Regions from separate parts of the Streptomyces sp. NPDC044571 genome, predicted to be linked through region 1. Evidence: predicted binding sites of a transcription regulator. Region 1 holds the regulator's gene; the other holds the start of a gene.

Region 1 (15,007 bases):
CCCAACCCGACAGCATGATCGAATGCGTTTTCGCCAGAGCGGTACAAGTCCACACAGCACGGGGGTGCATCAACCATGTTCGGTCGCCGACGGGGGTTGGATACGGCCGGAAGTGCCGGCCCGAATTCCACTGTGACACTGACGCTGCCTCATGCGGCACGCCTGCTCAGCTGCCGCGTCCTCGACACGGTCCACCAGCCGGTCCGGCAGGCGAGGTTCGAAGTCACCGACCCGATAGGCCGGCGCATCGTCAGCGGCGAGACGGACCCGTACGGCGGGTTCACGGCGGCCGTGCCGGAGGGGGAGTACCGGCTCCTCGTCACCGCCGAGGGCTACGCGCCGTTCCACGGGGCGACGCTCGTGGGGGATCCGGCGCAGGCGGGCACCGCGGAGATCGTCCTGGACGCGGTGGAACCGCCGCTGTTGCCGCAGCCCGGCCACTGGGAGCTCGACCCGGCGCACTCGTGCGTCGCGTTCACGGCCCGGCACATCGGTTTCGCGCGGATCCGCGGCAGGTTCAACACCCTTGCGGGCGCGGTGCGGATCGCCGACCGCATGGAGGACTCCTCCATGCACGTGATCATCGACGCGGCCAGCATCGACACCGGTCTGCGGATGCGGGACGACCACCTGCGCTCCGCCGAATTCCTGGACGCGGCCCGGTATCCGACGGTGGAGTTCTACAGCGAGCGCTTCATCCACCGCAGCGGCAGCCGCTGGGCCGTCGCGGGCGCCCTGACCCTCCACGGGGTCAGCCGCTCCGTGACCCTGGACACCGAGTACCTCGGGCTCGGCACGGGCCTGGAGGGCGAACCGCGCGCCGCCTGCCGGGCCACCGCCGAGCTGCACCGCGAGGACTTCGCCTTGAACTGGCAGTCGGTGCTGGCCCATGGGGTCGCGGCGATCGGTTCGAGCGTGGACGTGACGCTGGACGTCCAGATCGTCCACAAGGCGTAGGGGAGACCGGCGGAGGTCCGGCGGAGGGCCTACGGGGCCTCCAGCCAGCCCTCGTACGCGCCGGCGAGGCCGTCCAGGAGGGCTGCGTCGAGCCGCTCCTGGGGGTCCTCGACGACGACCAGCCACTGGGCGTCCTCGGCGTCGTCCTCACCGGCCAGGGCGTCGCGGACCAACTGCGGTTCCTCCGGGAGGCCGAAGCGGTCGGTCACCTCCTGGGCCACCTCCTCGGCGGCGTCGCGGTCGGGCAGCACCAGCACATGTCGCACATTCACGCGACCATTCTCAAGTATGCGGTGAGGGGGGCCGCGGCGCGGGGGGCTGTCAGTGCGGCGTGGGATGCTGGAGGCGATGGCCACCAGGAAGAACTCCACCGACGATCCGCTCGCCCCGTTCACCCTCGCGGTGGGGCAGGAGGACCTGCTGCTCGACCGCGCCGTGCGGGAGGTGGTGGCGGCTGCCCGCGCCGCCGACCCCGACACGGACGTGCGCGATCTCGCCCCCGAGCAGCTCCAGCCCGGCACGCTCGCCGAGCTGACCAGCCCTTCGCTCTTCTCCGAGCGCAAGGTGCTGGTCGTGCGCAATGCGCAGGACCTGTCCGCGGACACGGTCAAGGAGGTGAAGGCGTACCTCGCGGCGCCGTTCGAGGAGATCGCCCTCGTCCTCCTCCACGCGGGCGGCGTCAAGGGCAAGGGCTTGCTCGACGCGGCGCGCAAGGCGGGGGCGCGGGAGATCGCCTGCCCGAAGATGACGAAGGCGGCGGACCGGCTCTCGTTCGTACGGGGCGAGTTCCGCACGCTGGGGCGGTCGGCGACCCCGGAGGCGTGCCAGACGCTGGTCGACGCGATCGGCAGCGACCTGCGGGAGCTGGCGAGCGCGGTGGCGCAGCTGTGCGCGGACGTCGAGGGGACCATCGACGAGTCCGTGGTCGGCCGCTACTACACCGGCCGGGCGGAGGCCTCCAGCTTCACGGTCGCCGACCGGGCGGTCGAGGGGCGGGCGGCGGAGGCGCTCGAAGCCCTGCGGTGGTCGCTGTCCACGGGAGTGGCGCCCGTCCTGATCACCAGCGCCCTGGCGCAGGCGGTCCGGGCGATCGGAAAGCTGGCCTCGGCGCCGCGCGGGGCCCGGCCCGGCGATCTCGCCCGGGACCTCGGCATGCCGCCGTGGAAGATCGACCGGGTGCGGCAGCAGATGCGCGGCTGGTCGGCGGACGGCGTCGCGGACGCCCTGCGCGCCGTCGCGGACGCCGACGCCGGCGTCAAGGGCGGGGGCGACGACCCCGAGTACGCGCTGGAGAAGGCGGTCGTAGCCGTCGCCCGCGCGGCCCGCCCCCGCCGCTCCGCACACTGAGCCCGGCCCGGCGCCCGGCGCCCGGCCCCGCCCCGGCCCCGGACGCCCCGCCCTGGGCGGGGCCGCTTGCGCCGGCCCGCCGGCCCGGGCCGGCCGCCTGCCCCGCCGGGCCCGTCGGCAACTGCCGGCACTGCGGTGCAAGCCCATGCCGAAGGCCCCGGTCTCCGCCCTGGGGAAGGGTGGGGAACGGGGCCTTCGGCTTCTGCTGGTGTGCGCCGCACCCGCGTGGCGAACGCAGGCCGCGTGCGGCGCGGAGTGCCGGTCGGGAGCGGAAGAGAGGGCCCGCTGGGTCCCTACCCGGCTTTCACATCAGGTAGCTCAGCCCTGGAGGGAGCCCACCTTGGAGGCCAGCGCCGACTTCTTGTTGGCGGCGGCGTTCTTGTGGATGACACCCTTCGAGACGGCCTTGTCCAGCTTCCGCGAAGCGACGCGAACGGCCGCGGTGGCCTTCTCGACGTCACCGGCGGCAACGGCCTCGGTGGCCTTGCGGATGAAGGTCTTGAGCTCGGACTTGACGGACTTGTTGCGAAGGCGGGCCTTCTCGTTCGTCTTGTTCCGCTTGATCTGGGACTTGATGTTCGCCACGAAAGAGCCTTTTCAGGTTCAGAGTTTGATCTTCGGATTGTGTCCCGACAGCTGAGAGGGCATACGAGACACAGCTGCCCAGGCTACCAGGCGCGCTCCGACCGGCCCAAACCGAGCGCACTGCCTCGTTCATGGGACCATGGGAACCTGCCTACAGACCCGAACTGTCGCGAAGACCGACGCTCAGACAACGCTTCCGACTGCGACCCGAGAATCAGGACACTGCGTGCCCGCGATCCCCAGCCACGTGCCCGAGCCGAGCCGTACCGACCCGGCGCTGATCCGCAACTTCTGCATCATCGCGCACATCGACCACGGCAAGTCGACCCTTGCCGACCGGATGCTCCAGCTCACCGGTGTCGTCGACCAGCGGCAGATGCGCGCCCAGTACCTCGACCGGATGGACATCGAGCGTGAGCGCGGCATCACGATCAAGTCCCAGGCGGTCCGACTGCCCTGGGCGCCCACCACGGGCGACGACCAGGGCAAGACGCACATCCTGAACATGATCGACACCCCCGGGCACGTCGACTTCACCTACGAGGTCTCGCGCTCCCTCGCGGCGTGCGAGGGCACGATCCTCCTGGTCGACGCCGCCCAGGGCATCGAGGCGCAGACCCTCGCCAACCTGTACCTGGCGATGGAGAACGACCTGGCGATCGTCCCCGTGCTGAACAAGATCGACCTGCCGGCCGCGCAGCCGGAGAAGTTCGCCGAGGAGCTCGCGAACCTGGTCGGCTGCCAGCCCGAGGACGTCCTGCGGGTGTCCGCGAAGACCGGTCTGGGCGTGGACGTGCTGCTCGACAAGGTCGTCGCCACCGTTCCGGCCCCGGTCGGCGTCAAGGACGCCCCCGCCCGCGCGATGATCTTCGACTCGGTCTACGACTCGTACCGCGGCGTCGTGACGTACGTCCGTGTGGTCGACGGCCAGCTCAACAAGCGCGAGCGCATCAAGATGATGTCCACCGGCGCCACCCACGAGCTGCTGGAGATCGGCGTCTCCTCCCCGGAGATGACCCCGGCCGACGGCATCGGCGTCGGCGAGGTGGGCTACATCATCACCGGCGTGAAGGACGTCCGCCAGTCCAAGGTCGGTGACACGATCACCAGCCTGCACAACGGCGCGACCGAGGCCCTCGGCGGCTACAAGGACCCGAAGCCGATGGTCTTCTCGGGCCTGTACCCGCTCGACGGTTCGGACTACCCGGACCTGCGCGAGGCCCTGGACAAGCTCCAGCTCAACGACGCCGCGCTCGTCTACGAGCCGGAGACCTCGGCGGCGCTCGGCTTCGGCTTCCGCGTCGGCTTCCTCGGCCTGCTGCACCTGGACGTGGTCCGCGAGCGCCTGGAGCGCGAGTTCGGCCTCGACCTGATCGCCACCGCGCCCAACGTGGTCTACCGGGTGGTGCTGGAGGACGGCAAGGAGGTCACCGTCACCAACCCGAGCGAGTTCCCCGAGGGCAAGATCAAGGACGTGTTCGAGCCGGTCGTACGGGCCACCGTGCTCGCGCCGACCGAGTTCATCGGCGCCATCATGGAGCTCTGCCAGCAGCGCCGCGGCACCCTGCTCGGCATGGACTACCTCTCCGAGGACCGGGTCGAGATCCGCTACACGCTCCCGCTCGCGGAGATCGTCTTCGACTTCTTCGACCAGCTGAAGTCCAAGACGCGCGGTTACGCCTCCCTCGACTACGAGCCCACCGGCGAGCAGGCCTCCAGCCTGGTCAAGGTCGACATCCTGCTGCACGGCGACAAGGTCGACGCCTTCTCCGCCGTCTGCCACAAGGACGCCGCCTACGCCTACGGCGTGCGCCTGGTCGCCAAGCTGCGCGAGCTCATCCCGCGGCAGGCCTTCGAGGTGCCGATCCAGGCGGCCGTCGGCTCCCGCGTCATCGCCCGCGAGACCATCCGCGCCATCCGCAAGGACGTCCTCGCCAAGTGCTACGGCGGTGACATCTCCCGTAAGCGGAAGCTGCTGGAGAAGCAGAAGGAAGGCAAGAAGCGCATGAAGATGGTCGGCTCCGTGGAGGTCCCCCAGGAGGCCTTCATCGCCGTCCTGTCCAGCGACGAGTCCGGTGGCAAGAAGAAGTAGCCACACCCGCCCCATGGCATACGAAACAGGCCTCCGCGCGCCGTCGCAGGGGCCTGTTTCGTTATGAATCGGCGGCTCAGGGGCTCTTACGCGCCAGCCGGAGGGCCCCTAGTCTGATCACACCCGTTGGTTACTCGCCAGTTACAAGCCTTGGCCGCCACCTTGGTCGCAGCCCTGGTTGCAAGCCCTGTTGGAAGCCTTCATTCACCGCCTTGAATGACAGGCCCTGCCGCGTGGTCCGGAGGACGTCCGTGAGCGACACACAGACCCTGATCGAGAACCGCCCGCCCACCGTGGCGGCCCTCTTCCTTGAGCGTGTCGGCGCCACGCCGAACGCCGAGGCCTACCGGTACCCGGTGCCTGCGGCGGACGGCCACGGCGGCCCCGACGACTGGAAGTCGCTGAGCTGGGGCCAGGCGGCCGAGCGGGTCTTCGCCATCGCCGCCGGCCTGATCGACCTCGGCCTCCAGCCGGAGAACAGGGTCGCGCTCGCCTCCAACACCCGCGTCGAGTGGATCCTCGCCGACCTCGGCGTGATGTGCGCCGGCGGTGCCGTCACGACGATCTACCCGAGCACGAACGCCGAGGAGTCGGCGTTCATCCTCGCCGACTCGGACAGCCGCGTGCTGATCGCCGAGGACGCCGCCCAGCTGGCCAAGGCCCGCGAGCGGCGCGCCGACCTGCCCGAGCTCGCCCACGTCGTGGTCGTGGAGGCCGCCGACGCGGTGCCGGCCGAGGGCGACCCGGAGGGCTGGGTGCTCTCCCTCGCCGACCTGGAGGCGCGCGGCAAGGATTACCTGGCCCAGCACCCGGGCGCGGTCGAGAAGCGGATCGCGGCCATCACCGCCGACCAGCTCGCCACCCTCATCTACACCTCCGGCACCACCGGCCGCCCCAAGGGCGTACGGCTGCCCCACGACAACTGGTCCTACATGGCCAAGGCGACCGTGGCCACCGGCATGATCTCCAGCGACGACGTCCAGTACCTGTGGCTGCCGCTCGCCCACGTCTTCGGCAAGGTGCTGACCTCCGGGCAGATCGAGGTCGGACACGTCACCGCCGTCGACGGCCGGATCGACAAGATCATCGAGAACCTGCCGGTGGTCCAGCCGACCTACATGGCGGCCGTCCCGCGCATCTTCGAGAAGGTCTACAACGGGGTCGCGGCCAAGGCCCGGGCCGGCGGCGGCGCCAAGTACAAGATCTTCCAGTGGTCGGTCGGCGTCGCCCGCGAGTACGCCAAGACCAGGCAGGACAACCACCGCCGCACCGGCAACGCCACCGTCCCCTTCGGCCTCGCCACCAAGCACAAGATCGCCGACGCGCTCGTCTACTCCAAGCTCCGCGAGGCCTTCGGCGGCCGGCTGCGCGCCGCGGTCTCCGGCGCCTCCGCCCTCGCCCCCGAGATCGGCTACTTCTTCTCCGGCGCCGGCATCAACATCCTGGAGGGCTACGGGCTCACCGAGTCCAGCGCCGCCTCCTTCGTCAACCCGGGCGAGGCCTACCGCACGGGCACCGTCGGCAAGCCGCTCCCCGGCACCGAGGTCCGCATCGCCGACGACGGCGAGATCCTCCTGCGCGGCCCCGGCATCATGCAGGGCTACCACGGCCAGCCCGAGAAGACCGCCGAGGTGCTGGAGGAGGACGGCTGGCTGCACACGGGCGACATCGGCGAGCTCTCGCCCGACGGCTACCTGCGCATCACCGACCGCAAGAAGGACCTGATCAAGACCTCGGGCGGCAAGTACGTCGCGCCGGCCGAGATCGAGGGCCAGTTCAAGGCGATCTGCCCCTACGTGTCGAGCATCGTCGTGCACGGCGCCGACCGGAACTTCTGCACCGCCCTGATCGCCCTCGACGAGCCGGCCATCCTGGGCTGGGCCGCCGAGAACGGGCTGGAGGGCAGGACGTACGGGGAGGTGCTGGCCGCGCCGGAGACCAACCGGCTGGTCGAGACCTACGTACAGACCCTGAACGAGGGCCTGCAGCGGTGGCAGACGGTGAAGAAGTTCCGGATCCTGCCGCGCGACCTGGACGTCGAGCACGGCGACCTGACCCCCAGCCTCAAGCTGAAGCGGCCCGTGGTCGAGCGTGAGTTCAAGCACCTGATCGAGGAGATGTACGAGGGCTCGCGCGAGGCGTAGCCCCCGCGGCGGGCCCGGCAGGGCGGGGCCGGGCCCGGCCCGGCGCCCGGTCCGCCGTGCCGGCCGGCCCCGGGCAGGCGTCCGGGGCCCGGTTCGGGGTGCGGGACAATGGGGGCATGCCTTCCGCACTGCCCGACGGTGTCCCCGTGCCCGAAGACGGCTCCCTGCCGTCGCATGCCCTGGCGGGAGCCGGGGACCGGCCGCTCGGGTTCTACCTGCACGTCCCGTACTGCGCCACGCGCTGCGGGTACTGCGACTTCAACACGTACACCGCCTCGGAGCTGCGCGGCACCGGCGGCGTGCTCGCCTCCCGGGAGAACTACGCCGACACCCTGATCCAGGAGGTCCGCCTCGCCCGGAAGGTCCTCGGGGACGACCCGAGGGCCGTGCGGACGGTGTTCGTGGGCGGTGGCACGCCGACGCTGCTGCCCGCCGGGGACCTCGTACGGATGCTGGCGGCGATCCGCGAGGAGTTCGGCCTCGCGGAGGACGCCGAGATCACCACGGAGGCGAATCCGGAGTCGGTCGATCCGGCGTACCTCGCGGAGCTGCGGGCCGGCGGCTTCAACCGGGTCTCCTTCGGCATGCAGAGCGCCAAGCAGCACGTCCTGAAGGTGCTGGACCGCACCCACACCCCCGGACGCCCGCAGGCCTGCGTCGCCGAGGCCCGTGCGGCGGGCTTCGAGCACGTCAACCTGGACTTGATCTACGGCACGCCGGGGGAGTCGGACCAGGACTGGCGGGACTCCCTGGAGGCGGCTCTCGCGGCCGGGCCGGACCACGTCTCGGCGTACGCGCTGATCGTCGAGGAGGGCACGCAGCTGGCGCGGCGGATCCGCCGCGGCGAGGTCCCGATGACGGACGACGACGTCCACGCCGACCGTTACCTGATCGCCGACGCGGTCATGGCCGAGGCCGGGTACTCCTGGTACGAGGTCTCGAACTGGGCCACCTCGCAGGCGGGCCGCTGCCTGCACAACGAGCTGTACTGGCGCGGCGCCGACTGGTGGGGCGCCGGCCCCGGCGCGCACAGCCACGTCGGCGGCGTGCGCTGGTGGAACGTGAAGCACCCCGGCGCCTATGCCGCCGCGCTGGCGGAAGGGCGCTCCCCCGGGGCGGGCCGCGAACTCCTCACGGAGGAGGACCGCCGCGTCGAGCGGATCCTGCTGGAGCTGCGGCTGGTGGACGGCGTCCCGCTGTCCCTGCTGGCCCCGGCGGGGCTCAAGGCGGCCGGGAAGGCGCTGGCCGACGGGTTGCTGGAGGCGGCCCCGTACGAGGCCGGGCGCGCGGTCCTGACCCTGCGCGGGCGGCTGCTGGCCGATGCGGTGGTGCGGGACCTGGTCGACTGATCACTCCCCGGAGGGAATCGCTGCGGATGGGGGCAGGTGCGGCCTGGCCTGTCCCTATCTGGTCGTCATGTTCGTGCAGCGGCAGATCCCCGCCCTTCCAGGCCAAGTGCGTGGTGCTCACCGAACCCTTCGGCGCCGGAGAGGACGCCGACTACCGTACCGAGCGGACCAGCAAGTTCGCAGAGCCGGTCCCGCTCGACGTCCTGGGCGTCACGCTCGACACCTCGGAGTTCGGCACCCTGCCGTAGCCCGCGTCAGGGCGCCGTCACGAAGTCGATCAGCTCTTCGACGCGGCCGAGCAGGGCGGGCTCCAGGTCCTTGTACGAGTGCACCCGGGACAGGATGTGCTGCCAGGCGGCGCCGGTGTTCTCCGGCCAGCCCAGGGCCCGGCAGACGCCCGTCTTCCAGTCCTGCCCCGGCGGGACCACCGGCCAGGCCGCGATGCCCAGCGCGGACGGTTTCACGGCCTGCCAGACGTCCACGTACGGGTGTCCGACCACCAGCACGTCCGGCGAGACGACCGAGGCCGCGATACGGGACTCCTTCGAGCCCGGGACCAGGTGGTCGACCAGGATGCCCAGCCGGGCGTCCGGGGCCGGGCCGAACTCCGCCACGACCGAGGGCAGGTCGTCGACGCCCTCCAGGTACTCCACCACCACGCCCTCGATCCGCAGGTCGTCGCCCCAGACCCGCTCCACGAGCTCCGCGTCGTGCCGCCCCTCGACGTAGATCCGCCCGGCCCGGGCCACCCGCGCCCGCGCCCCCGGCACCGCCACCGAGCCCGACGCGGTCCGCCCGGGACCCTTCGGCGCCCGCACCGGACGGGTCAGCGTCACCACCGCGCCCTCCAGCAGGAACCCCCGGGGCGCCAACGGGAACACCCGCCGCTTGCCGAAGCGGTCCTCCAGGGTCACCGTGCCGGCCTCGCAGGCCACCACCGCGCCGCAGAAGTCCGTGTCCGCCGCCTCGACCACCAGGCCGGGCTCGGCCGGCACCTCGGGCACGGCCTTGGCGCGCTTCCACTGCGGGGTCAGGTCGGGGGAGTACTCACGCATCCGGCCGACAGTAGAAGAGCCCCCGCGCTCAGCCGTCCGACACGCCGAACAGCCCCCGGAGTGTGTCGCGTTGCGCACGGACGAAGGCGGCGGAGACCACCGCTCCGTGACCCGGCACGTACAGTGCGTCCTCCCCGCCCAGCGACAGCAGCCGGTCGATCGCCGCCGGCCACTGCGCGGGCACGGCGTCACGGCCCGCCTGCGGTGCACCCGACTCCTCCACCAGGTCCCCGCAGAAGACCACTTCGCGCTCGCCCGGCACGCAGACCGCCAGGTCGTAGCGGGTGTGCCCGGGCCCCACATTGGCCAGCAGCACCTGCAAGCCGCCCAGCTCCAGCGTCCACTCGCCCGACACCAGGTGCTTCGGCAGCACCAGCACGTCCACCGCCTCGGTCGCGTCGGCCTCCGCCAGCCCGTGCCGGACCGCGTCCTCCCGCAGTTCCGCGCGGCCCGCCGACAGCGCGGAGTCCAGCCCGACCGCCCCGTAGACCTCGGCCCCGGCGAAGGAGGAGGCGCCCAGGACGTGATCGAAATGTCCGTGGGTGAATGCGATATGGGTCACGCGCCGACCCGTCAGCCGCTCCGCCTCGGCCCGCAGCTGCGCGCCCTCGCGCACGGAGGAACCGGGGTCGATCAGGAGCACGGATTCGTTGCCCACCACCAGCCCCGCCGTGCAGTCCCACACCGGAAGCCGCCGCCGCCCGGTCCGTCCGGTCAAGCGCTCCCAGCCGGCCTCTTCCCATCGCAGTTCCATGCCGCGACGCTACCCTGGCGGGCCGCCCTTGCCGGGGGTGTACCGCCCGGCCGTACACTGGCCGGGGGATCGCTGGCACTCGAACGATGCGAGTGCCAGCCGGCAGCAGCGACGACGACCACTGGAGGTGTGCGCCATGCTCAGCGAACGCAGACTTGAGGTGCTGCGCGCCATCGTCCAGGACTACGTCGGGACGGAGGAGCCGGTCGGCTCCAAGGCGCTCACCGAGCGGCACCGGCTGGGCGTGTCGCCCGCCACCGTGCGCAACGACATGGCCGTGCTGGAGGAGGAGGGCTACATCGCCCAGCCCCACACCAGCGCCGGCCGGATCCCCACCGACAAGGGCTACCGCCTCTTCGTCGACAAGCTGGCGGGGGTCAAGCCGCTGTCGACGCCGGAGCGCCGGGCCATCCAGAACTTCCTCGACGGGGCCGTCGACCTCGACGACGTCGTGGGGCGCACCGTACGGCTGCTGGCGCAGCTCACGCGGCAGGTCGCCATCGTCCAGTACCCGAGCCTGACCCGGTCCACCGTCCGGCACGTGGAACTGCTCTCGCTGGCGCCGGCCCGGCTGATGCTGGTCCTGATCACGGACACCGGCCGGGTCGAGCAGCGGCTCGTCGACTGCCAGGCCCCCTTCGGCGAGACCTCGCTCGCGGACCTGCGGGCGCGGCTCAACAGCCGGGTCGTCGGCCGCCGGTTCACCGACGTGCCGCAGCTCGTACAGGACCTCCCGGAGTCCTTCGAGCTTGAGGACCGCGGCACGGTCTCGACGGTGCTCGCGACCCTGCTGGAGACCCTGGTCGAGGAGGCCGAGGAGCGGCTGATGATCGGCGGCACCGCCAATCTCACCCGCTTCGGACACGATTTTCCCCTGACGATCAGGCCGGTGCTCGAAGCGCTGGAGGAGCAGGTCGTGCTCCTCAAGCTGCTGGGCGAGGCCAACGAGTCGGGGATGGCCGTACGGATCGGGCACGAGAACGCCTACGAGGGGCTGAACTCCACGTCCGTCGTCTCCGTCGGCTACGGTTCGGGCGGCGAAACTGTCGCCAAAATGGGCGTGGTCGGACCGACCCGCATGGACTACCCCGGAACGATGGGAGCGGTACGCGCAGTGGCACGTTACGTCGGACAGATCCTGGCGGAGTCGTAAGTGGCCACGGACTACTACGCCGTTCTCGGCGTGCGCCGCGACGCATCCCAGGACGAGATCAAGAAGGCCTTCCGCCGTCTTGCCCGCGAACTCCACCCGGACGTGAATCCGGACCCGAAGACGCAGGAGCGCTTCAAGGAGATCAACGCGGCTTACGAGGTCCTCTCGGACCCGCAGAAGAAGCAGGTCTACGACCTCGGTGGCGACCCGCTGTCCTCCTCGGGCGGTGGCGGCGGCGCGGGCGGGTTCGGGGCCGGAGGCTTCGGCAACTTCTCCGACATCATGGACGCCTTCTTCGGCCAGGCCTCGCAGCGCGGCCCGCGCTCGCGGACCCGCCGCGGCCAGGACGCCATGATCCGCCTCGACCTGGAGCTGGACGAGGCGGCCTTCGGGACGACCAAGGACATCCAGGTCGACACGGCCGTCGTGTGCACCACCTGCTCCGGCGAGGGCGCGGCCCCCGGCACCTCGGCGCAGACGTGTGACATGTGCCGTGGTCGTGGTGAGGTGTCGCAGGTCACTCGGTCCTTCCTGGGCCAGGTCATGACCTCGCGCCCCTGCCCGCAGTGCCAGGGCTTCGGCACCGTGGTCCCGACCCCGTGCCCCGAGTGTGCGGGCGACGGCCGGGTCCGCTCCCGCCGCAGCCTCACGGTCAAGATCCCGGCCGGTGTCGAGAACGGCACCCGGATCCAGCTCGCGGGCGAGGGCGAGGTCGGCCCGGGCGGCGGCCCCGCCGGCGACCTGTACGTGGAGATCCACGAGCTCCCGCACCCGGTCTTCCAGCGGCGCGGGGACGACCTGCACTGCACGGTGACGATCCCGATGACGGCTGCGGCCCTGGGCACGAAGTGCCCGCTGGAGACCCTGGACGGCATGGAGGAGATCGACATCCGGCCCGGCACCCAGTCCGGCCAGTCGATCCCGCTGCACGGTCGCGGGGTCACCCACCTGCGCGGCGGCGGGCGCGGCGACCTGATCGTCCACGTCGAGGTCATGACCCCGGCGAAGCTCGACGCCCAGCAGGAGGAGCTGCTGCGCCAGCTCGCGAAGCTGCGCGGTGAAGAGCGGCCGATGGGCCAGTTCGCGCCGGGCCAGCAGGGCCTTTTCAGCCGCCTGAAGGACGCCTTCAACGGCCGCTGACCGGCTGCTGCGCCACGCGCCAGAGCACGTACGAGCCCGGTCCGGGGGTGCCCCGGACCGGGCTCGGCGCATGGGCCGCGGGGCCGCGCGGAGAGCCGCCGGGAAGCGGACTATGCCAGGCGAATGCCATGATTCGGCCCCATGAGCGGGACATGGCACGATGCAGTCCATGTCCTCCGCACCGAACGGTCTCTCCCCATACCCGATCGTGCAGGCTCCCATGGCGGGCGGCGCCTCCTGTCCGCCGCTCGCCGCCGCCGTGTGCGAGGCGGGCGCGCTGGGCTTCCTGGCCGGCGGCTACAAGACCGCCGACGGCATGTACCAGGAGATCAAGCGGCTGCGCGCACTCACCCGGCGGCCGTTCGGCGTGAACCTCTTCATGCCGCAGACCGGCTACGTCGACCCGGCCGCCGTGGAGGCGTACCGGGGGCAGCTGGCCGGCGAGGCCAACTGGTACGGCGTCTCCCTCGCCGACGAGGACATCATCGGCACCAGCGACGACGGCTACGACGCCAAGCTGGCGATCCTCCTCGAAGACCCGGTCCCCGTGGTCTCCTTCACCTACGGCTGCCCCGCCCCCGCGGTCTTCGCCTCCCTGCGCAAGGTCGGCACGTACACCGTCGTCACCGTGACCTCGGTCGACGAGGCGCGCGCCGTGCAGGCCGCCGGTGCCGACGCCCTGTGCGTCCAGGGCATCGAGGCCGGCGGCCACCAGGGCACCCACCGCGACGACCCGCAGGCCGACGGCACGGCGGGCGTGGGACTGCTCGCGCTGGTGGCGCAGGTACGCGAGGCCGCGGCCCTGCCGATCATCGCGGCGGGCGGTCTGATGCGCGGCTCGCAGATCGCGGCGCTGCTGGCGGCGGGCGCGGACGCGGCGCAGCTCGGCACGGCGTTCCTGGTGTGCCCCGAGTCGGGGGCGCACCCGCTGCACAAGAGGGCGCTCACCGACCCGCTGTTCGCGCACACGGAGCTGACCCGGGCCTTCTCCGGACGGCCGGCCCGCGGCCTGGTGAACCGCTTCATGCGCGAGCACGGGCCGTACGCGCCCGCCGCGTACCCGCAGATCCACCACATGACGGCAGGACTGCGCAAGGCGGCCGCCGACGCCGGGGACCCCCAGGGGATGGCGCTGTGGGCGGGCCAGGGCCACCGGCTGGCCCGGGCGCTGCCGGCCGGGGAGCTGGTGGAGGTGCTGGCGGCGGAACTGGCCGAGGCCCAGAGTGCGTTGAACGACATGCAGAAGAGGAGTACGTCATGACCGCCCCCGTGTTCGTGGTCGAGGAGGTCCCCGCGGGGCCGGAGTGCGTGCTGGACGGCCCGGAGGGCCGGCACGCGGTGTCCGTGAAGCGGCTCGGCCCGGGCGAGGCGGTGGTCCTCACGGACGGCCGCGGCGGCTGGGCGGAGGGCGTCGTCAAGGCGGCCGAGGGCAAGGACCGGCTCGTCGTCTCGGTGTCCGCCACGGGCCGGGAGGCGGAGCCGGCCCTGCGCATCACCGTCGTGCAGGCCCTCCCCAAGGGAGACCGGGGCGAGGTGGCGGTCGAGACGATGACCGAGACCGGCGTGGACGCGATCGTCCCCTGGCAGGCCTCGCGCTGCATCACCCAGTGGCGCGGCGAACGGGGCGCCAAGTCCCTCGCCAAGTGGCGGGCCACGGCCCGGGAGGCGGGCAAGCAGTCCCGCCGGGTCCGCTTCCCCGAGGTGGCGGAGGCCCTGTCCACCAAGCAGGTGGCGGCGCTGCTGGCCGAGGCGGACCTGGCGATGGTCCTGCACGAGGACCGGGACGCGCCCTCGCAGGCCCTGGCCGCCGCCGAGCTTCCGGCCGAGGGCTCCGTCGTCCTGGTGGTCGGCCCCGAGGGGGGCGTCTCCCCGGAGGAGCTGGCGGCCTTCGCGGCGGTCGGCGCGCACCCGTACCGTCTGGGCCGCTCGGTGCTGCGGACCTCCACCGCGGGCACGGCGGCGGCGGCGGTGCTGCTGGCCCGCTCGGGGCGCTGGTCCTGAAACCCCGTGAGGGCGCGGGCGCCGCCGGATACGATGCCCGAGCTGATCAACTTTCACGCGTCACCGTCACGGAAGGCGAAGCAATGGCCGGGGAACCGCAGGAGGACTGCCTGTTCTGCAAGATCGTCGCGGGAAAGGTCCCGGCGACCCTCGTCAAGGAGACCGAGACGACCGTCGCCTTCCGCGACATCAATCCGCAGGCACCCACCCACGTGCTCGTCATCCCCCGCGTGCACTACCCGGACGCCGCCGCGCTCGCCGCCGCCGAACCGGTGATCACCGCCGACCTGCTGCGCGTGGCCGGGGAGATCGCCGCCGAGGAGAAGATCGACGACCACGGCTACCGGATCGTGTTCAACACGGGCGTCGGGGCGGGCCAGACGGTCTTCCACACGCATGCGCACCTCCTGGGCGGCCGCGGCCTCCAGTG
Region 2 (15,007 bases), on a different contig from region 1:
GACCGGCTGATCCAGGCCGGCTGGGCCAGGCGTACGGGGCACCGCGCCCAGTACGTGTCGCAGCAGCAGTTCGAGGACTTCCACGCGCACCTGCGGCGTGCGGAAATACTGCTCATCGACGTCTGCGCCGAGCACCCCCGGTACGCGCTCGCCTGGTACCTGCGCGTCATCACCTCCCGCGGCCTCCAGCTCGGCCTGGAAGAAACCCGGCGCCGCTACGAGCGGCTCGCAGAGCACCACCCGCACCACTACTCGGGCCGGCAGCAGCTGCTCCAGCAGCTCTGCCCGAAGTGGGGCGGCACGTGGGAAGCCGCCCACGGCTTCGCCGCGGAGTGCGCGAAGGCGTCGCCGCCGGGGAGCCCGAACGGTGCCCTGATCGCCGTCGCCCAGATGGAGCAGTACCTGGAGCTGCGGGAAAAGGAAGGCGACCGGGTCGCAGAAACGTATCTGCGCGCCGCCCCGGCCCGCCAGGCCCTCGTGGACGCCGCCGCCCACTCGGTGCTGCACCCCGCGGCCCGCGCCGAGGCGTACCAGTCCGTCAACGCCCACAGCGCCTTCGCGGCCGCGCACTGCGCGGCCGGCCGGCACGCCGAGGCAGCCCCGCACTTCCGCGCCCTCGGCGACCGCGCGAGCGAGTTCCCGTGGGGCTACATCGGCACCGCCGACCACGAGGCCGAGTTCGCCCGCCACCGCAAGACCGCCCTGGCGAAGGGCTGAGGGACACCATGGACACGGACACCACCCCGCTCGGCACCGACACCGGCACCGGCACCGGCGCCCGCACCGAAGCCCGCACGGAAGCCGGTGCCGGTGCCGACGGCATCACCACCACCACCGTGGACGGCATCCGCACCGTCCTCGCCCCCGGCTCGGGGCCCCTGACCGCCGGGCTCCTCTTCCGGGTCGGCCGAGCCGACGAGACCCTCGCCGCCAGCGGCATCACCCACCTGGTCGAGCACCTCGCGCTGCACCGGCACGGCCTCGGCGACCTGCACTACAACGGTGCCACCGCCGCCACCCACACCCACTTCCACGTCACCGGCACCGCCGCCGACGTGGTCGAGTACCTCAACGGCGTCTGCGCGGCGCTGCGCGACCTCCCGATGGACCGCCTGGAGACCGAGAAGGAGATCCTGCGCACCGAGGCCGCCGGCAAGAGCCGCGGCCCGGCCCACGCCGCCACCCTCTGGCGCTACGGCTCCCGCTCGTACGGCCTCACCAGCTACGCCGAGGCGGGCCTGCACCACCTGACCGCGGACCAGGTCCGCGCCTGGGCGCAGACCCGGTTCACGACGGAGAACGCCGTCCTGTGGATCACCGGCGAGACCGTCCCCGAAGGCCTCGACCTCAGGCTTCCGGCCGGCGCGTGGCAGCCGGCCCCGGAGGCCACCTCCGCGCTGCCCGCCACCCCCGCCTACTTCCACGGCGAGGAAGGCGGCGTCGTCCTGACGGCGGTCCTCCCGCGCTCGACCGAAGCGGGTCTGTTCGCCGACGTTCTGGGCAAGGAGCTGTTCCGCGAGCTGCGCCAGAAGGGCGGCTACTCCTACACCGCGACCGCCGACTACTCCCCACGCGACGCCGACACCGCGACGATCACCGCCTATGCCGACGCGCTCCCGGAGAAGCAGGACGCCCTGGTCGGAGCCTTCATCGACGTCTTCGCGAAGCTTCGGGCCGGCCGGATCGAGCAGACCGACCTGGACGCCGTACGGGCTTCCACGCTGGCCCGGTTCGACCTGCCGGAGCTCGCCGCCCGCATGCTCCCCGGACACGCGGTGAACCTGCTGCTGCGCCACCGCAACCTCACCGTGGCCGAGGCGAAGGCGGAGATCGAGGCGGTCACCGTCGCCGACCTCCAGCGGGTCGCCCGCGCCGTGTGGGCCGACGCCCTGATGCAGGTGCCCGGCCGGGGGGTGGACTGGGCGGGGCTTGTGGCCGCCCCCGCGCAGTCCCCCGATGTCGTGGACGGGCGCCGCTTCTCGGCCTTCGAGGACGGGAACGTCGCCCTGCTCGTGGCGCAGGACGGCGTCAGCCTCGTCTCGCCGCGGGGCAGGGCCACCGTCCGCTATGCCGAGTGCTCCCTGATGCAGGTATATCCGGACGGCGCCCGCCACCTGGTGGGGAACGACGGGTTCACCGTGACCGTCGAGCCGACCCTGTACCGCCTGACCGCCGATGCGCTCGCCCCCTTGGACGCGGGTGTTCCGGCCGGCTCCGTGGTCCGCATGCCGCCCCGCGACCCGTCGTGCATCCCGCAGCCGTCCGGGTCCGTTCGGGCGGACGGCCCGGGCCGGGGCGCCGTCTGGTTCACCGTCCTCCTCTGGGTGCTCGGTGTCCCCGGGCTGCTCCTCGGCGCGTGGACGCTCGTGCTCTACAAGGCTTTGGGCGACGCGCACTCACACATGTCCCGGTACGACGCGCAGTACGTGCTCAAGTGGCTGCTCGCCGCGGCCGTCTTCCTGGTCCCGTGGGGCATCTGCATGGAACGCCGGAGGAAGGGCAGGAACTGACCCGCCGCCGCGTACGGCGGACGGACGCCGAAGGGCCGGCGCCCCCAGCGGGGTGCCGGCCCTTCGTCCGCGCGTCGATCAGCGGCTGTGCTGGGAGTCCGCGACCGTGACCTCGACCCGCTGGAACTCCTTGAGCTCGCTGTAGCCGGTGGTGGCCATGGAGCGGCGCAGGGCGCCGAAGAGGTTCATCGAGCCGTCCGGGGTGTGCGACGGACCGGTGAGGATCTCCTCGGTGGTGCCGACGGTGCCCAGGTCCACCTTCTTGCCGCGCGGCACGTCCTCGTGGACGGCCTCCATGCCCCAGTGGTTGCCCTTGCCGGGGGCGTCCGTGGCACGGGCCAGGGGGGAGCCCATCATGACGGCGTCCGCACCGCAGGCGATGGCCTTGGGGAGGTCGCCCGACCAGCCCACGCCGCCGTCCGCGATGACGTGCACGTACCGGCCGCCGGACTCGTCCATGTAGTCGCGGCGGGCCGCGGCGACGTCCGCGACGGCGGTGGCCATCGGGACCTGGATGCCGAGCACGTTGCGCGTGGTGTGCGCGGCGCCGCCGCCGAAGCCGACCAGGACGCCCGCGGCGCCGGTGCGCATCAGGTGCAGGGCCGCGGTGTAGGTGGCGCAGCCGCCGACGATGACCGGGACGTCGAGCTCGTAGATGAACTGCTTGAGGTTCAGCGGCTCGGCGGCGCCGGAGACGTGCTCCGCGGAGACCGTCGTGCCGCGGATCACGAAGATGTCCACGCCCGCGTCCACGACCGCCTTGGAGAACTCGGCGGTGCGCTGCGGGGACAGCGCGGCGGCGGTGACGACGCCCGAGTCGCGCACCTCCTTGATCCGCTGCCGGATCAGGTCGGCCTGGATCGGGGCGGAGTAGATCTCCTGGAGGCGGCGCGTCGCGGCGTCCTCGTCCAGCTCCGCGATCTCGTCGAGCAGCGGCTGCGGGTCCTCGTACCGGGTCCACAGGCCTTCGAGGTTCAGCACGCCGAGGCCGCCGAGCTCGCCGATGCGGATGGCGGTCTGCGGGGAGACGACCGAGTCCATGGGGGCGGCCAGGAACGGGAGCTCGAAGCGGTACGCGTCGATCTGCCAGGCGATGGAGACCTCCTTCGGGTCCCGCGTACGCCGGCTCGGGACGATGGCGATGTCGTCGAACGCGTACGCCCTGCGGCCGCGCTTGCCGCGCCCGATCTCGATCTCAGTCACGTGTGGTGGCCTTTCCTCTGGGTCTGCCCGTCCAGTATCCCCGAACGCCGGGGACCTGCGTTCCGCTGACCGCTGTACGGACGCACGCGGAAGGGCGGGTCCGTGCGGACCCGCCCCTCGGTGCGATCACTGTTCCGGCCCGGTCAGCCCTTGCGGCTGTAGTTCGGCGCCTCGACCGTCATCTGGATGTCGTGCGGGTGGCTCTCCTTGAGGCCCGCCGAGGTGATGCGGACGAAGCGGCCGCGCTCCTGGAGCTCGGGCACCGTGCGGCCGCCGACGTAGAACATCGACTGGCGCAGGCCGCCGACGAGCTGGTGCACGACCGCGGAGAGCGGGCCGCGGTAGGGGACCTGGCCCTCGATGCCCTCGGGGATGAGCTTGTCGTCGCCGCCCACGCCCTCCTGGAAGTAGCGGTCCTTGGAGAAGGACTTGCGGTCGCCGCGGGTCTGCATCGCGCCGAGCGAGCCCATGCCGCGGTACGACTTGAACTGCTTGCCGTTGATGAAGAGCAGCTCTCCGGGGGACTCCTCGCAGCCGGCGAGCAGCGAGCCGAGCATCACCGTGTCGGCGCCCGCGACGAGGGCCTTGGCGATGTCGCCGGAGTACTGCAGGCCGCCGTCGCCGATGACCGGGACGCCCGCGGCCTTGGCGGCGAGTGCCGCCTCGTAGATGGCGGTGACCTGCGGGACGCCGATGCCGGCGACGACGCGGGTGGTGCAGATGGAGCCCGGGCCGACGCCGACCTTGATGCCGTCGCAGCCCGCGTCGACGAGCGCCTGGGCGCCGTCGCGGGTGGCGACGTTGCCGCCGATGACGTCGACGGAGGAGTTCGACTTGATCTTGGCGACCATGTCGCCGACCAGGCGGGAGTGGCCGTGGGCGGTGTCGACGACGATGAAGTCGGCGCCCGCCTCGATCAGGGCCTGGGCGCGGTCGTACGCGTCGCCGGCGACACCGACGGCGGCGCCGACGAGCAGTCGGCCTTCCTTGTCCTTGGCGGCGTTCGGGTACTGCTCGGCCTTGACGAAGTCCTTGACCGTGATGAGGCCCTTGAGGACGCCCGCCTCGTCGACCAGCGGCAGCTTCTCGATCTTGTGCCGGCGCAGCAGCTCCATGGCGTCGACGCCGGAGATGCCGACCTTGCCGGTGACCAGCGGCATCGGGGTCATGACCTCGCGCACCTGGCGGCTGCGGTCCGGCTCGAAGGCCATGTCGCGGTTGGTGACGATGCCGAGGAGCTTGCCCGCCGGGTCGGTGACCGGGACGCCGGAGATGCGGAACTTCCCGCAGAGCTCGTTGGCCTCGCGCAGCGTCGCGTCCGGGTGCACCGTGATCGGGTCGGTGACCATGCCGGACTCGGAGCGCTTGACCAGGTCGACCTGGTTGGCCTGGTCGGCGATGGAGAGGTTGCGGTGCAGGACGCCGACGCCGCCCTGGCGGGCCATCGCGATGGCCATCCGGGCCTCGGTGACCTTGTCCATAGCGGCGGACAGCAGCGGAACGTTCACCCGGACGTTGCGCGAGATGAGGGAGGAGGTGTCGATCTCGTCCGGTGCCATGTCGGACGCGCCCGGCAGCAGCAGGACATCGTCATAAGTGAGCCCGAGGGTGGCGAATTTGTCGGGCACTCCGTCGGCGTTCACAGTCATGACACCTTCCCAATGGTCTTGCTCAGCGCGGATGTCCATGCTAACGGGATCCCGAGGCGTCTCATTCCACGACCAAGGTCAAGCAGAAGTTTCGTCTGTTCCTACGACTCTGCTACTGCTCGGCGAGCGCGCGCAGCCGGCTGAGCGCCCGGTGCTGTGCCACCCGGACCGCTCCCGGGGACATGCCGAGCATCTGGCCCGTCTCCTCCGCCGTCAGGCCGACGGCGACCCGCAGGACGAGGAGCTCGCGCTGGTTCTCCGGAAGGTTGGCGAGCAGCTTCTTGGCCCAGGCGGCGTCACTGCTGAGCAGCGCCCGCTCCTCCGGGCCCAGCGAGTCGTCCGGCCGCTCCGGCATCTCGTCCGAGGGCACGGCCGTGCTGCCGGGATGGCGCATGGCGGCCCGCTGGAGGTCCGCCACTTTGTGCGCGGCGATGGCGAAGACGAAGGCCTCGAAGGGGCGCCCGGTGTCGCGGTAGCGCGGCAGCGCCATCAGGACGGCGACGCAGACCTCCTGCGCCAGGTCCTCGACGAAGTGGCGGGCATCACCCGGCAGGCGCGAGAGCCGGGTGCGGCAGTAGCGGATGGCGAGGGGGTGCACGAAGGCGAGCAGATCGTGCGTCGCCTGCTCGTCGCCCTCGACCGCCCTGCGTACGAGCGCGCTGACGGCCCCGGCGCTGCCGCCCTTGGCGGCGCCGGTGGGTCCTGTGGCCGCGGGTGACCCCGGGGCCTCGTCGTCGCGCATCAATCCATGGTGCCTTGGCGCCGGAGCATTCGCGGCACCACGGTCCGTGTTGTGCATCGAAGCGTTATGAGCGGGTGCGCCTGAACTCATCACTGCGCCCTCCCCTCCCGCTCGCCCGAATACTCCCTGAGGCCCCATCCCAGAAAATGCGCCACACCTCAAGGATGCGGCATCGCGCTCGAAGCGACACGTCCCCCGGATCGAGCGCCGCCAATCCCCCGGCGGGTCGAGGTCCTCCCGGGGCGGCGCCCGGCGCGTCGGGACGTGCCGCCCCGCCCGCCGGTGGCGGACGGGACCGCTCTCCGTCAGCTGGTCAGCGGCCGGCGGGCGAGCGCACGCTCAGCGGACCAGGCCCCAGCGGAACCCGAGGGCCACGGCGTGCGCCCGGTCCGAGGCGCCGAGCTTCTTGAAGAGCCGGCGGGCGTGCGTCTTGACCGTGTCCTCGGAGAGGAAGAGCTCGCGCCCGATCTCCGCGTTGGACCGGCCGTGGCTCATGCCCTCCAGCACCTGGATCTCCCGCGCGGTGAGCGTGGGCGCGGCGCCCATCTCGGCCGAGCGGAGCCGGCGCGGGGCCAGGCGCCAGGTGGGGTCGGCGAGCGCCTGGGTGACCGTGGCCCGCAGTTCGGCGCGCGAGGCGTCCTTGTGCAGATAGCCCCGGGCGCCGGCGGCGACCGCGAGGGCCACGCCGTCCAGGTCCTCGGCGACCGTCAGCATGATGATGCGGGCGCCGGGGTCGGCCGAGAGAAGTCGGCGCACCGTCTCCACACCGCCCAGCCCGGGCATCCGTACATCCATCAGAATCAGGTCGGAGCGGTCGGCACCCCAGCGGCGGAGGACTTCCTCGCCGTTGGCAGCCGTCGTCACACGCTCGACGCCGGGCACGGTGGCAACCGCGCGACGGAGCGCCTCTCGGGCAAGCGGGGAGTCGTCGCAGACGAGGACGGATGTCATGACCGCCCTCCGCAGCTGCTGATGCGCGTCACCTTGAGCCTCCAGGCTGGTACGTATCGTCACCTGTGCGGTCGATGCTCTCGGACACCTGTCCGGGAACTTCTTGGTTCAACCGCCTTCGCACTCTCAACGATGGTCACTCGAAAGAGTTACGGGTCGGACGGACACCTTCGGCACTCTACGTGAGGAAGCGATCACGGTGCCGGAACCACTCGACACGCGTCCTCCATCTGGAGCTATGCCCTATTTGGCGGCTTTCCTTCCGTTTGGCCCGTGACTGAGGCTAGATTCCCAATGAGTCATATTTACATCTACTACGACAGTAGGTGTGGAGACTTGGACCGTAACCGTCTCAGTACCGGCGACCAAGAGGACTACCCATGGCAGATTTCTCCCGCCTCCCCGGACCGAACGCCGATCTCTGGGACTGGCAGCTGCTCGCTGCCTGCCGCGGGGTCGACAGCTCCCTCTTCTTCCACCCGGAAGGCGAGCGGGGCGCGGCCAGGAGTGCGCGCGAAGCCTCGGCCAAAGAGGTCTGCATGCGATGCCCGGTGCGTTCGGAATGCGCCGCGCACGCACTCGCCGTCCGCGAGCCCTACGGGGTGTGGGGCGGCCTCACTGAGGACGAGCGCGAGGAACTGATGGGCCGCGCCCGCCATCGACTGATCCCCGCATCGACCACGATCGGACCGTCCACACCTCATTGACCGGTAACTGACCGGAGAGTACGAAGGAACGTTTCCCTCCGCGGGAGCGGTTCTGCACGCCACCCGTTCGGCCGAACCGCAGTACCGCCGTACGGGCGGTTCGGTCAGCGCGTGGCGGCACGCTCCAGCTCGGTCAGGGTCGCGGCCACGGCCGGAACCCGGGCCAGATCGGGCAGCGTCAGCGCCACGACCTCGCGCTCGACGGCCGGCTCCACGGCCACCGTGGCGACCCCCTTGGCCCGTACGGACTCCACCGCGAGCTCCGGCAGCACGGCGACCCCCAGCCCCGCCCCCACCAGGCCGACCACCGCCGGATAGTCGTCGGTGGCGAAGTCGATCCGCGGGGTGAAGCCCGCGTCCTCGCAGACCTCCACCAGATGCCGACGGCAGCGCGGGCAGCCCGCGATCCACGGCTCGTCGGCCAGCTCCGCCATGCCGAGCCGCTCCGCACCGGCCAGCCGGTGCCCCTCGGGCACCAGCCCGACGAGCCGGTCCGTCAGCAGCGGCCGCACCACCAGGTCCTCCCACTCGGCGACCGGCGCCGAGGCGCCCGCGTACCGGAAGGCCAGCGCCACATCGCAGTCGCCGTCGCGCAGCATCTCCACCGAACGCGGCGGCTCCGCCTCGACCAGCGAGATACGGGTGCCCGGGTGCTCGGCCCGCATCGCCGCGAGGGCGGTCGGCACCAGCGTCGAGCTGCCGCTCGGGAAGGACACGAGGCGGACCCGCCCGGCGCGCAGCCCCGCGATGGCCGCGACCTCCTCCTCGGCGGCGGTCAGCCCGGCGAGGATCCCGGCGGCGTGCCGGACCAGCGCGTCGCCGGCCTGGGTCAGCCGCATCTCGCGCCCGGTGCGGACCAGCAGGGGGGTGCCGGCGGACTGCTCCAGCGCCTTCATCTGCTGGGAGACGGCGGGCTGGGTGCAGCCGAGCTCGCGGGCGGCGGCGGAGAAGGAGCCCGTACCGGCCACGGCGCGCAGGACCCGGAGATGGCGTGCCTCGATCATCCTTCGAGCATAAGCCCTGCTTTGACCACACCGCCAATATCCTGGTTCCGCCTTTGGGAGACCTCGGCTACGGTATCGGCCATGCTTCCGATCCCCGGACCCGCCGCCGGACCCGACACCGCCGCACCGGACACCGCCGCGACCCCGCCCCGCAGGCGCGTTCTCTCCGTGAACACCGGCCGCGCCACCGCCGTCGAGCACACCGACGCCAAGGGCGGCCTGACCGGGATCGGCAAGCGCCCGGTCCCCGGCAGCGTCCGGGTCTTCGCGCCGGGCCCCCGAGGGGTGGGCGCCAGCGGTGTCGAAGGTGACGACGTCTGCGACCTGCGCCACCACGGCGGCGAACACCAGGCCGTCTACGCGTACGCACGCGAGGACCTGGACTGGTGGGAGCGCGAGCTGGACCGCGAACTGCCCGGCGGAACCTTCGGCGAGAACCTCACCACCTCCGGCATCGACCTGACCGGCGCGCTGCTCGGTGAGCGCTGGCGGATCGGCGCGGACCTGGTCCTGGAGGTGGCCTCGGCCCGCATCCCCTGCCGCACCTTCCAGGGCGCCCTCGGCGAGAAGGCCTGGGTCAAGCGGTTCACGCAGGCCGCACGGCCGGGCGCGTACCTGCGGGTGATCCAGGAGGGCCGGGTCGGCGCCGGCGACACGGTCGAGATCGTGCACCGCCCGGACCACGACGTGACGGTGGGGCTCTGGTTCCGCGCCTTCACGACGGAGCGCGCCCTGCTCCCGCGGACGCTGGCGGCGGGCGCGGCGATGGAGCCGCAGGCCCACGAGACGGTGCGCACGTACATGCAGGCGCAGTCATCACGCGCGCAGGCTGATGAACCCGTCACCAGGGGCGGCTAGGTTGCGCCTATGACGACTGCGTTGATTACGGGATCCACGGCGGGCATCGGCGCCGCCTTCGCCCGGCGGCTCGCCGCCCAGGGACACAACCTCGTACTGGTGGCCCGCGACACCGAGCGGCTCGCCGAACAGGCCACCGAGCTGCACGACCGGCACGGCATCGAGGCCGAGGTGCTGACCGCCGACCTCGCCACCGACGCGGGCATCGCGGCGGTGGAAGAGCGCCTCGACGACCGCACGCACCCGGTGGACCTGCTGGTCAACAACGCCGGCTTCGGCAACAAGGGCCGCTACCTCGAAGTCTCCATGGCCGACGAGCTGGCCATGCTGAAGGTGCACGTCGAGGCCGTCCTGCGGCTCACCTCGGCGGCCACCTCGTCGATGCGCTCACGCGGCCGGGGCGGAGTGGTCAACGTGGCCTCGGTGGCGGCCTTCGTACCGCGCGGCACCTACGGGGCGAGCAAGGCCTGGGTCGTCCAGTTCACGCAGGGCGCGGCGAAGGACCTGGCGGGGTCCGGGGTGCGGCTGATGGCGCTGTGCCCCGGCTTCGTACGGACCGAGTTCCACCAGCGCGCCGGCATGGGCACGGACAACATCCCGGGCTGGATGTGGCTGGACGCCGACAAGTTGGTGGCCTCGGCGCTGGCCGACCTGGCGCGCGGCAAGACGGTCTCGATCCCGGATCCGCGGTACAAGGCGCTGATGGGCGTGGTGAAGCTGGCGCCGCGCGGGCTGCTGGGCGGGGTGAGCTCGCGTACGGGCCGCAAGTACGGCCCCCAGTAGCCCCTTATGGGCTAATTCTTCTTAAACTGGACATACCTCATCCAGCCCGGGAGACGCCATGACATTCGTACAAATTGTCGATTATGAGACGAGCAGGCCCGAGGACCTGAATCAGGTCCTGGACCGGTACCTGGCGAAGACGAACGGCAAGCGCACGGTGACCCACAGCGTCATCGCGAAGGACCGCGAGTCCGACACCCACTACGTCGACGTCGTCGAATTCCCGTCGTACGAAGAGGCCATGAAAAACTCTCACCTCCCGGAGACGGACCAGATGTTCCAGGAGATGGTGGCCCTCTGTGACGGGATGCCCAGGTTCACCAACCTGGACGTCGTACGCGACGAGCACCTCAACACGATGCTCGCGAACCGAATGTTCAACGACCTCGCGATGAAGGGCGACATGTCCGCGGCGGACGAGATCTTCGCCTCGGACTACCGCGACCACGACATCGGAAACCCCCAGGACAAGATCGGTCCGGAGGGAATGCGCGAAGACGTCCAGATGTGGCGCGGCGCCTTCGACTTCACGTTCACGATCGATGCCCAGATGGCCCAGGACGACTACATCACCACGTTGTGGACCTGGACCGGAAAGCACAAGGGCGAGTTCATGGGGGTCGCCCCGACCGGCAAGACCTGCACGATGACCGGCACGACGGTCTTCCGCTGCGCGGACGGAATGATCAAGGAAGGGTGGTGGCACTACGACGCCATGGGCCTGATGCGGCAGCTCGGCATGATGGACACCTGACCCGGCACCGGCACGGCCTGTGCGGCGTACGCCGCACACGGCGCACACGGCGAAGGGCCCCGGTCACCACTCGGAAGCGGTGACCGGGGCCCTTACCGGTTCAGCTCGGCTCAGCCTGCGTCAGTGGCTGTGGCCGTGACCGTGGCCGTGACCGGCGTCGGCCTCATCCTCGGCCGGCTTCTCGACGACCAGGGTCTCGGTCGTGAGCAGCAGGGAGGCGATGGAAGCGGCGTTCTCCAGCGCGGAGCGGGTGACCTTGACCGGGTCGATGACGCCGGCCTTGACCAGGTCGCCGTACTCGCCGGTGGCGGCGTTGAAGCCCTGGCCCTTTTCGAGCTCGGCGACCTTCGAGGTGATGACGTAGCCCTCAAGGCCGGCGTTCTCGGCGATCCAGCGCAGCGGCTCGACCGCGGCGCGGCGGACGACCGCGACACCCGTGCCCTCGTCGCCGGACAGGCCCAGGTTGCCCTCCAGCACCTTCACGGCGTGGACGAGCGCGGAGCCACCGCCGGAGACGATGCCCTCCTCGACCGCGGCGCGGGTCGCCGAGATGGCGTCCTCAAGGCGGTGCTTCTTCTCCTTGAGCTCCACCTCGGTGGCGGCGCCGACCTTGATGACGCAGACGCCGCCGGCGAGCTTCGCCAGGCGCTCCTGCAGCTTCTCGCGGTCCCAGTCCGAGTCCGTCGACTCGATCTCGGCCTTGATCTGGTTGACGCGGCCGAGGACCTCCTCGGAGCTGCCGGCACCGTCGACGATCGTGGTGTCGTCCTTGGAGATGGTCACGCGGCGCGCAGAGCCCAGCACGTCGAGACCGGCCTGGTCGAGCTTGAGGCCGACCTCCTCGGCGATGACGGTGGCACCGGTGAGGGTGGCCATGTCCTGGAGCATCGCCTTGCGGCGGTCACCGAAGCCGGGCGCCTTGACGGCGACCGCGTTGAAGGTGCCGCGGATCTTGTTGACGACGAGGGTGGAGAGGGCCTCGCCCTCGACGTCCTCGGCGATGATCAGCAGCGGCTTGGAGCCACCCGCCTGGATGACCTTCTCCAGCAGCGGCAGCAGGTCCTGGATGGACGAGATCTTGCCCTGGTTGATCAGGATGTACGGGTCGTCGAGGACGGCCTCCATACGCTCCTGGTCGGTGACCATGTACGGCGAGAGGTAGCCCTTGTCGAAGGCCATGCCCTCGGTGAACTCCAGCTCCAGGCCGAAGGTGTTGGACTCCTCGACGGTGATGACACCGTCCTTGCCGACCTTGTCCATCGCCTCGGCGATGAGCTCGCCGACCTGCTGGTCCTGCGCGGAGAGCGCGGCCACGGCGGCGATGTCGGACTTGTCCTCGATCGGGCGGGCGGTCGCGAGGAGCTCCTCGGAGACGGCCTTGACCGCGGCGTCGATGCCCTTCTTCAGGGCGGCCGGGGAAGCACCGGCGGCGACGTTGCGCAGCCCCTCGCGGACCAGCGCCTGGGCCAGCACGGTGGCGGTGGTGGTGCCGTCACCCGCGATGTCGTTGGTCTTGGTCGCCACCTCCTTCACCAGCTGGGCGCCCAGGTTCTCGTACGGGTCGTCCAGCTCGACCTCGCGGGCGATGGTGACACCGTCGTTGGTGATGGTGGGGGCGCCGAACTTCTTGTCGATGACGACGTTGCGGCCCTTGGGGCCGATCGTCACCTTGACCGTGTCGGCAAGCTTGTTGACGCCGCGCTCGAGGGCGCGACGGGCGTCCTCGTCGAACTTCAGGATCTTCGCCATGGGAGCGGTTCAGCCCTCTCGAAAACTCGGGTTTAACGAACTGCGCCCCTCGCCGCCCGGCGATCAGCGGGGTGGCCAGGGGCGCAGCTCAAAGCATTCTGCTGAAGTGCAGAAGTGGTGACTTCAGTGATTACTTCTCGACGATCGCGAGAACGTCGCGAGCCGAGAGGACGAGGTACTCCTCGCCGCTGTACTTCACTTCGGTGCCGCCGTACTTGCTGTACAGCACGATGTCGCCGACGTTGACGTCCAGCGGGAGACGCTGGCCGTCCTCGAAGCGGCCCGGGCCCACGGCAAGGACGACGCCCTCCTGGGGCTTCTCCTTCGCGGTGTCCGGGATGACCAGGCCGGAGGCCGTGGTCTGCTCGGCGTCGAGCGGCTGGACCACGATGCGGTCCTCAAGCGGCTTGATGGCAACCTTGGAGCTGGCGGTCGTCACGATCCGACCTCCCCCTTCGGAGATCTCACGGGGTTAACTGTCTGAGGTGGCGACCAGGTGGATCCGTCGTCGCGGGTGCCGGACCTGCCCGTCGCTGTGTTGGCACTCACCGGGGGCGAGTGCCAGGTGCGAGACTATTCCGGCGATTAGCACTCGGTCAAGCGGAGTGCCAATACGGTCCACCGCGTGGCGGCTTTCAGGGGGCGCGGGCGGGGTGGGCGCGGGGTGCGGGCGGGGTCCTCGCGGGCCGGGCGCGGGCCGCGGGCGGGGCGCGGAAGCAACCAGGGCGGGGTCTTCGACGTCATAGTCGATATGAAGATAAAGCGCCGCATTGCCGAGCAGATCGGACCGATGGCCTCCGCAACCGCGGCGTCCGTCGACGACGGCGGCGTCCCGTGCGCGGACTGAGGCCGCTGACGACCGCCGGCGCGCGCCGTCGCACCGAGGCGCTGCTGCTGGTCCTCGTCGTCGCCATCGCCGTCGCCGGTCATGCGAGCGCGGGCCTGGCGATGAACGGGGCGCTCCCCGCCAACCTCACCGGCTTCACCCTCAGCATGAGCCTCCTCGCCCTGGTCGGACACCTGGGCGTGCGCCGGTTCGCGGCCTACGCGGACCCGCTGGTCCTCCCGCTCGCGATGCTGCTCACGGGGCTGGGGCTGGTGCTGCTGCACCGGCTGGACCAGTCGTACATCGAGAAGTACGGCGCGGACCCCAACGCGCCGGGACAGCTGGTGTGGACGGTCATCGGCGTCGCCGCCTGCATCGCGGTGGTCGCCCTGCTGCGCGACCACCGGCTGCTGCAGCGCTTCATCTACATCACGATGGCCGCCGCGCTGGTGCTGCTGATCGCACCGGCCTTCTCGCCCGCGGACACGTACGGCGCGAAGCGCTGGATCGTCGTCGGGGGCTTCTCGCTCCAGCCCGGCGAGTTCGTGAAGATCATGATCGCGGTCTTCTTCGCGGGCTACCTCGTGATCCACCGCGACTCGCTGGCCCTGACGGGCCGCAGGTTCCTCGGCATGCGGCTGCCCCCGATGCGCCAGCTCGGACCCATCGTCACGGTGTGGATCGTGTCGCTGCTGGTACTGGTCTTCGAGCGCGACCTCGGCACGTCGCTGATCTTCTTCGGCGTGTTCGTGGTGATGCTGTACGTCGCCACCGAGCGCACCAGCTGGATCGTGTGCGGCCTGCTGATGGCGGCGGGCGGCGCGTTCGTGGTGGGCTCGACGGAGCCGCACGTGAAGGCGCGCGTGGCCGCCTGGCTGAACCCGCTGTCGTACTACTGGAAGGACCGGCCGCCGGGGATGACCTCGGACCAGTCCGCGCAGGCGCTGTTCAGCTTCGGCACCGGAGGGATGTCGGGGACGGGGCTGGGGCTGGGGCACCCGGAGCTGATCAAGTTCGCGGGCCGCAGCGACTTCATCCTGACGACGGTCGGCGAGGAACTCGGCCTGGCGGGGGTCATGGCGGTCCTGCTCCTGTACGCGCTCCTCGTGCAGCGGGGGCTGCGCATGGCCCTCGGCGCCCGCGACCCCTTCGGCAAGCTGCTGGCGGTGGGCCTGGCGGCGGCGCTGGCCCTCCAGGTCTTCGTGGTGGCGGGCGGCGTGACCGGACTGATCCCCCTGACGGGCAAGGCGCTGCCCTTCCTGGCGAAGGGC

What was found. Region 1 encodes HrcA, which represses chaperone genes, less so after heat shock. Its sites were predicted from a motif close to TTNGCACTCNGNNNNNCNGAGTGCNAA; they were not measured.
Region 2: the regulator HrcA is predicted to act here: its motif matches at 13,496-13,522, upstream of groES (co-chaperone GroES).

What each region holds. Positions count from the first base shown of each region.
Region 1 is NZ_JBEZBN010000009.1:21,465-36,471, forward strand. Features, by position in the region: gene AB0B01_RS06975 (YceI family protein) at 76-957, shown strand; gene AB0B01_RS06980 (hypothetical protein) at 987-1,229, opposite strand; gene holA (DNA polymerase III subunit delta) at 1,306-2,304, shown strand; gene rpsT (30S ribosomal protein S20) at 2,623-2,889, opposite strand; gene lepA (translation elongation factor 4) at 3,116-4,981, shown strand; gene AB0B01_RS07000 (long-chain fatty acid--CoA ligase) at 5,233-7,125, shown strand; gene hemW (radical SAM family heme chaperone HemW) at 7,242-8,474, shown strand; gene AB0B01_RS07010 (hypothetical protein) at 8,585-8,722, shown strand; gene AB0B01_RS07015 (DUF3097 domain-containing protein) at 8,729-9,529, opposite strand; gene AB0B01_RS07020 (MBL fold metallo-hydrolase) at 9,558-10,283, opposite strand; gene hrcA (heat-inducible transcriptional repressor HrcA) at 10,420-11,436, shown strand; gene dnaJ (molecular chaperone DnaJ) at 11,437-12,576, shown strand; gene AB0B01_RS07035 (nitronate monooxygenase) at 12,746-13,837, shown strand; gene AB0B01_RS07040 (16S rRNA (uracil(1498)-N(3))-methyltransferase) at 13,834-14,577, shown strand; gene AB0B01_RS07045 (histidine triad nucleotide-binding protein) at 14,661-15,007, shown strand, end outside.
Region 2 is NZ_JBEZBN010000063.1:16,722-31,728, forward strand. Features, by position in the region: gene AB0B01_RS26435 (hypothetical protein) at 1-717, shown strand, start outside; gene AB0B01_RS26440 (insulinase family protein) at 726-2,510, shown strand; gene AB0B01_RS26445 (GuaB3 family IMP dehydrogenase-related protein) at 2,589-3,713, opposite strand; gene guaB (IMP dehydrogenase) at 3,857-5,362, opposite strand; gene AB0B01_RS26455 (sigma-70 family RNA polymerase sigma factor) at 5,475-6,104, opposite strand; gene AB0B01_RS26460 (response regulator transcription factor) at 6,444-7,055, opposite strand; gene AB0B01_RS26465 (WhiB family transcriptional regulator) at 7,436-7,762, shown strand; gene AB0B01_RS26470 (LysR family transcriptional regulator) at 7,867-8,766, opposite strand; gene AB0B01_RS26475 (MOSC domain-containing protein) at 8,848-9,624, shown strand; gene AB0B01_RS26480 (SDR family oxidoreductase) at 9,634-10,407, shown strand; gene AB0B01_RS26485 (ester cyclase) at 10,466-11,161, shown strand; gene groL (chaperonin GroEL) at 11,282-12,910, opposite strand; gene groES (co-chaperone GroES) at 13,041-13,349, opposite strand; gene AB0B01_RS26500 (FtsW/RodA/SpoVE family cell cycle protein) at 13,745-15,007, shown strand, end outside.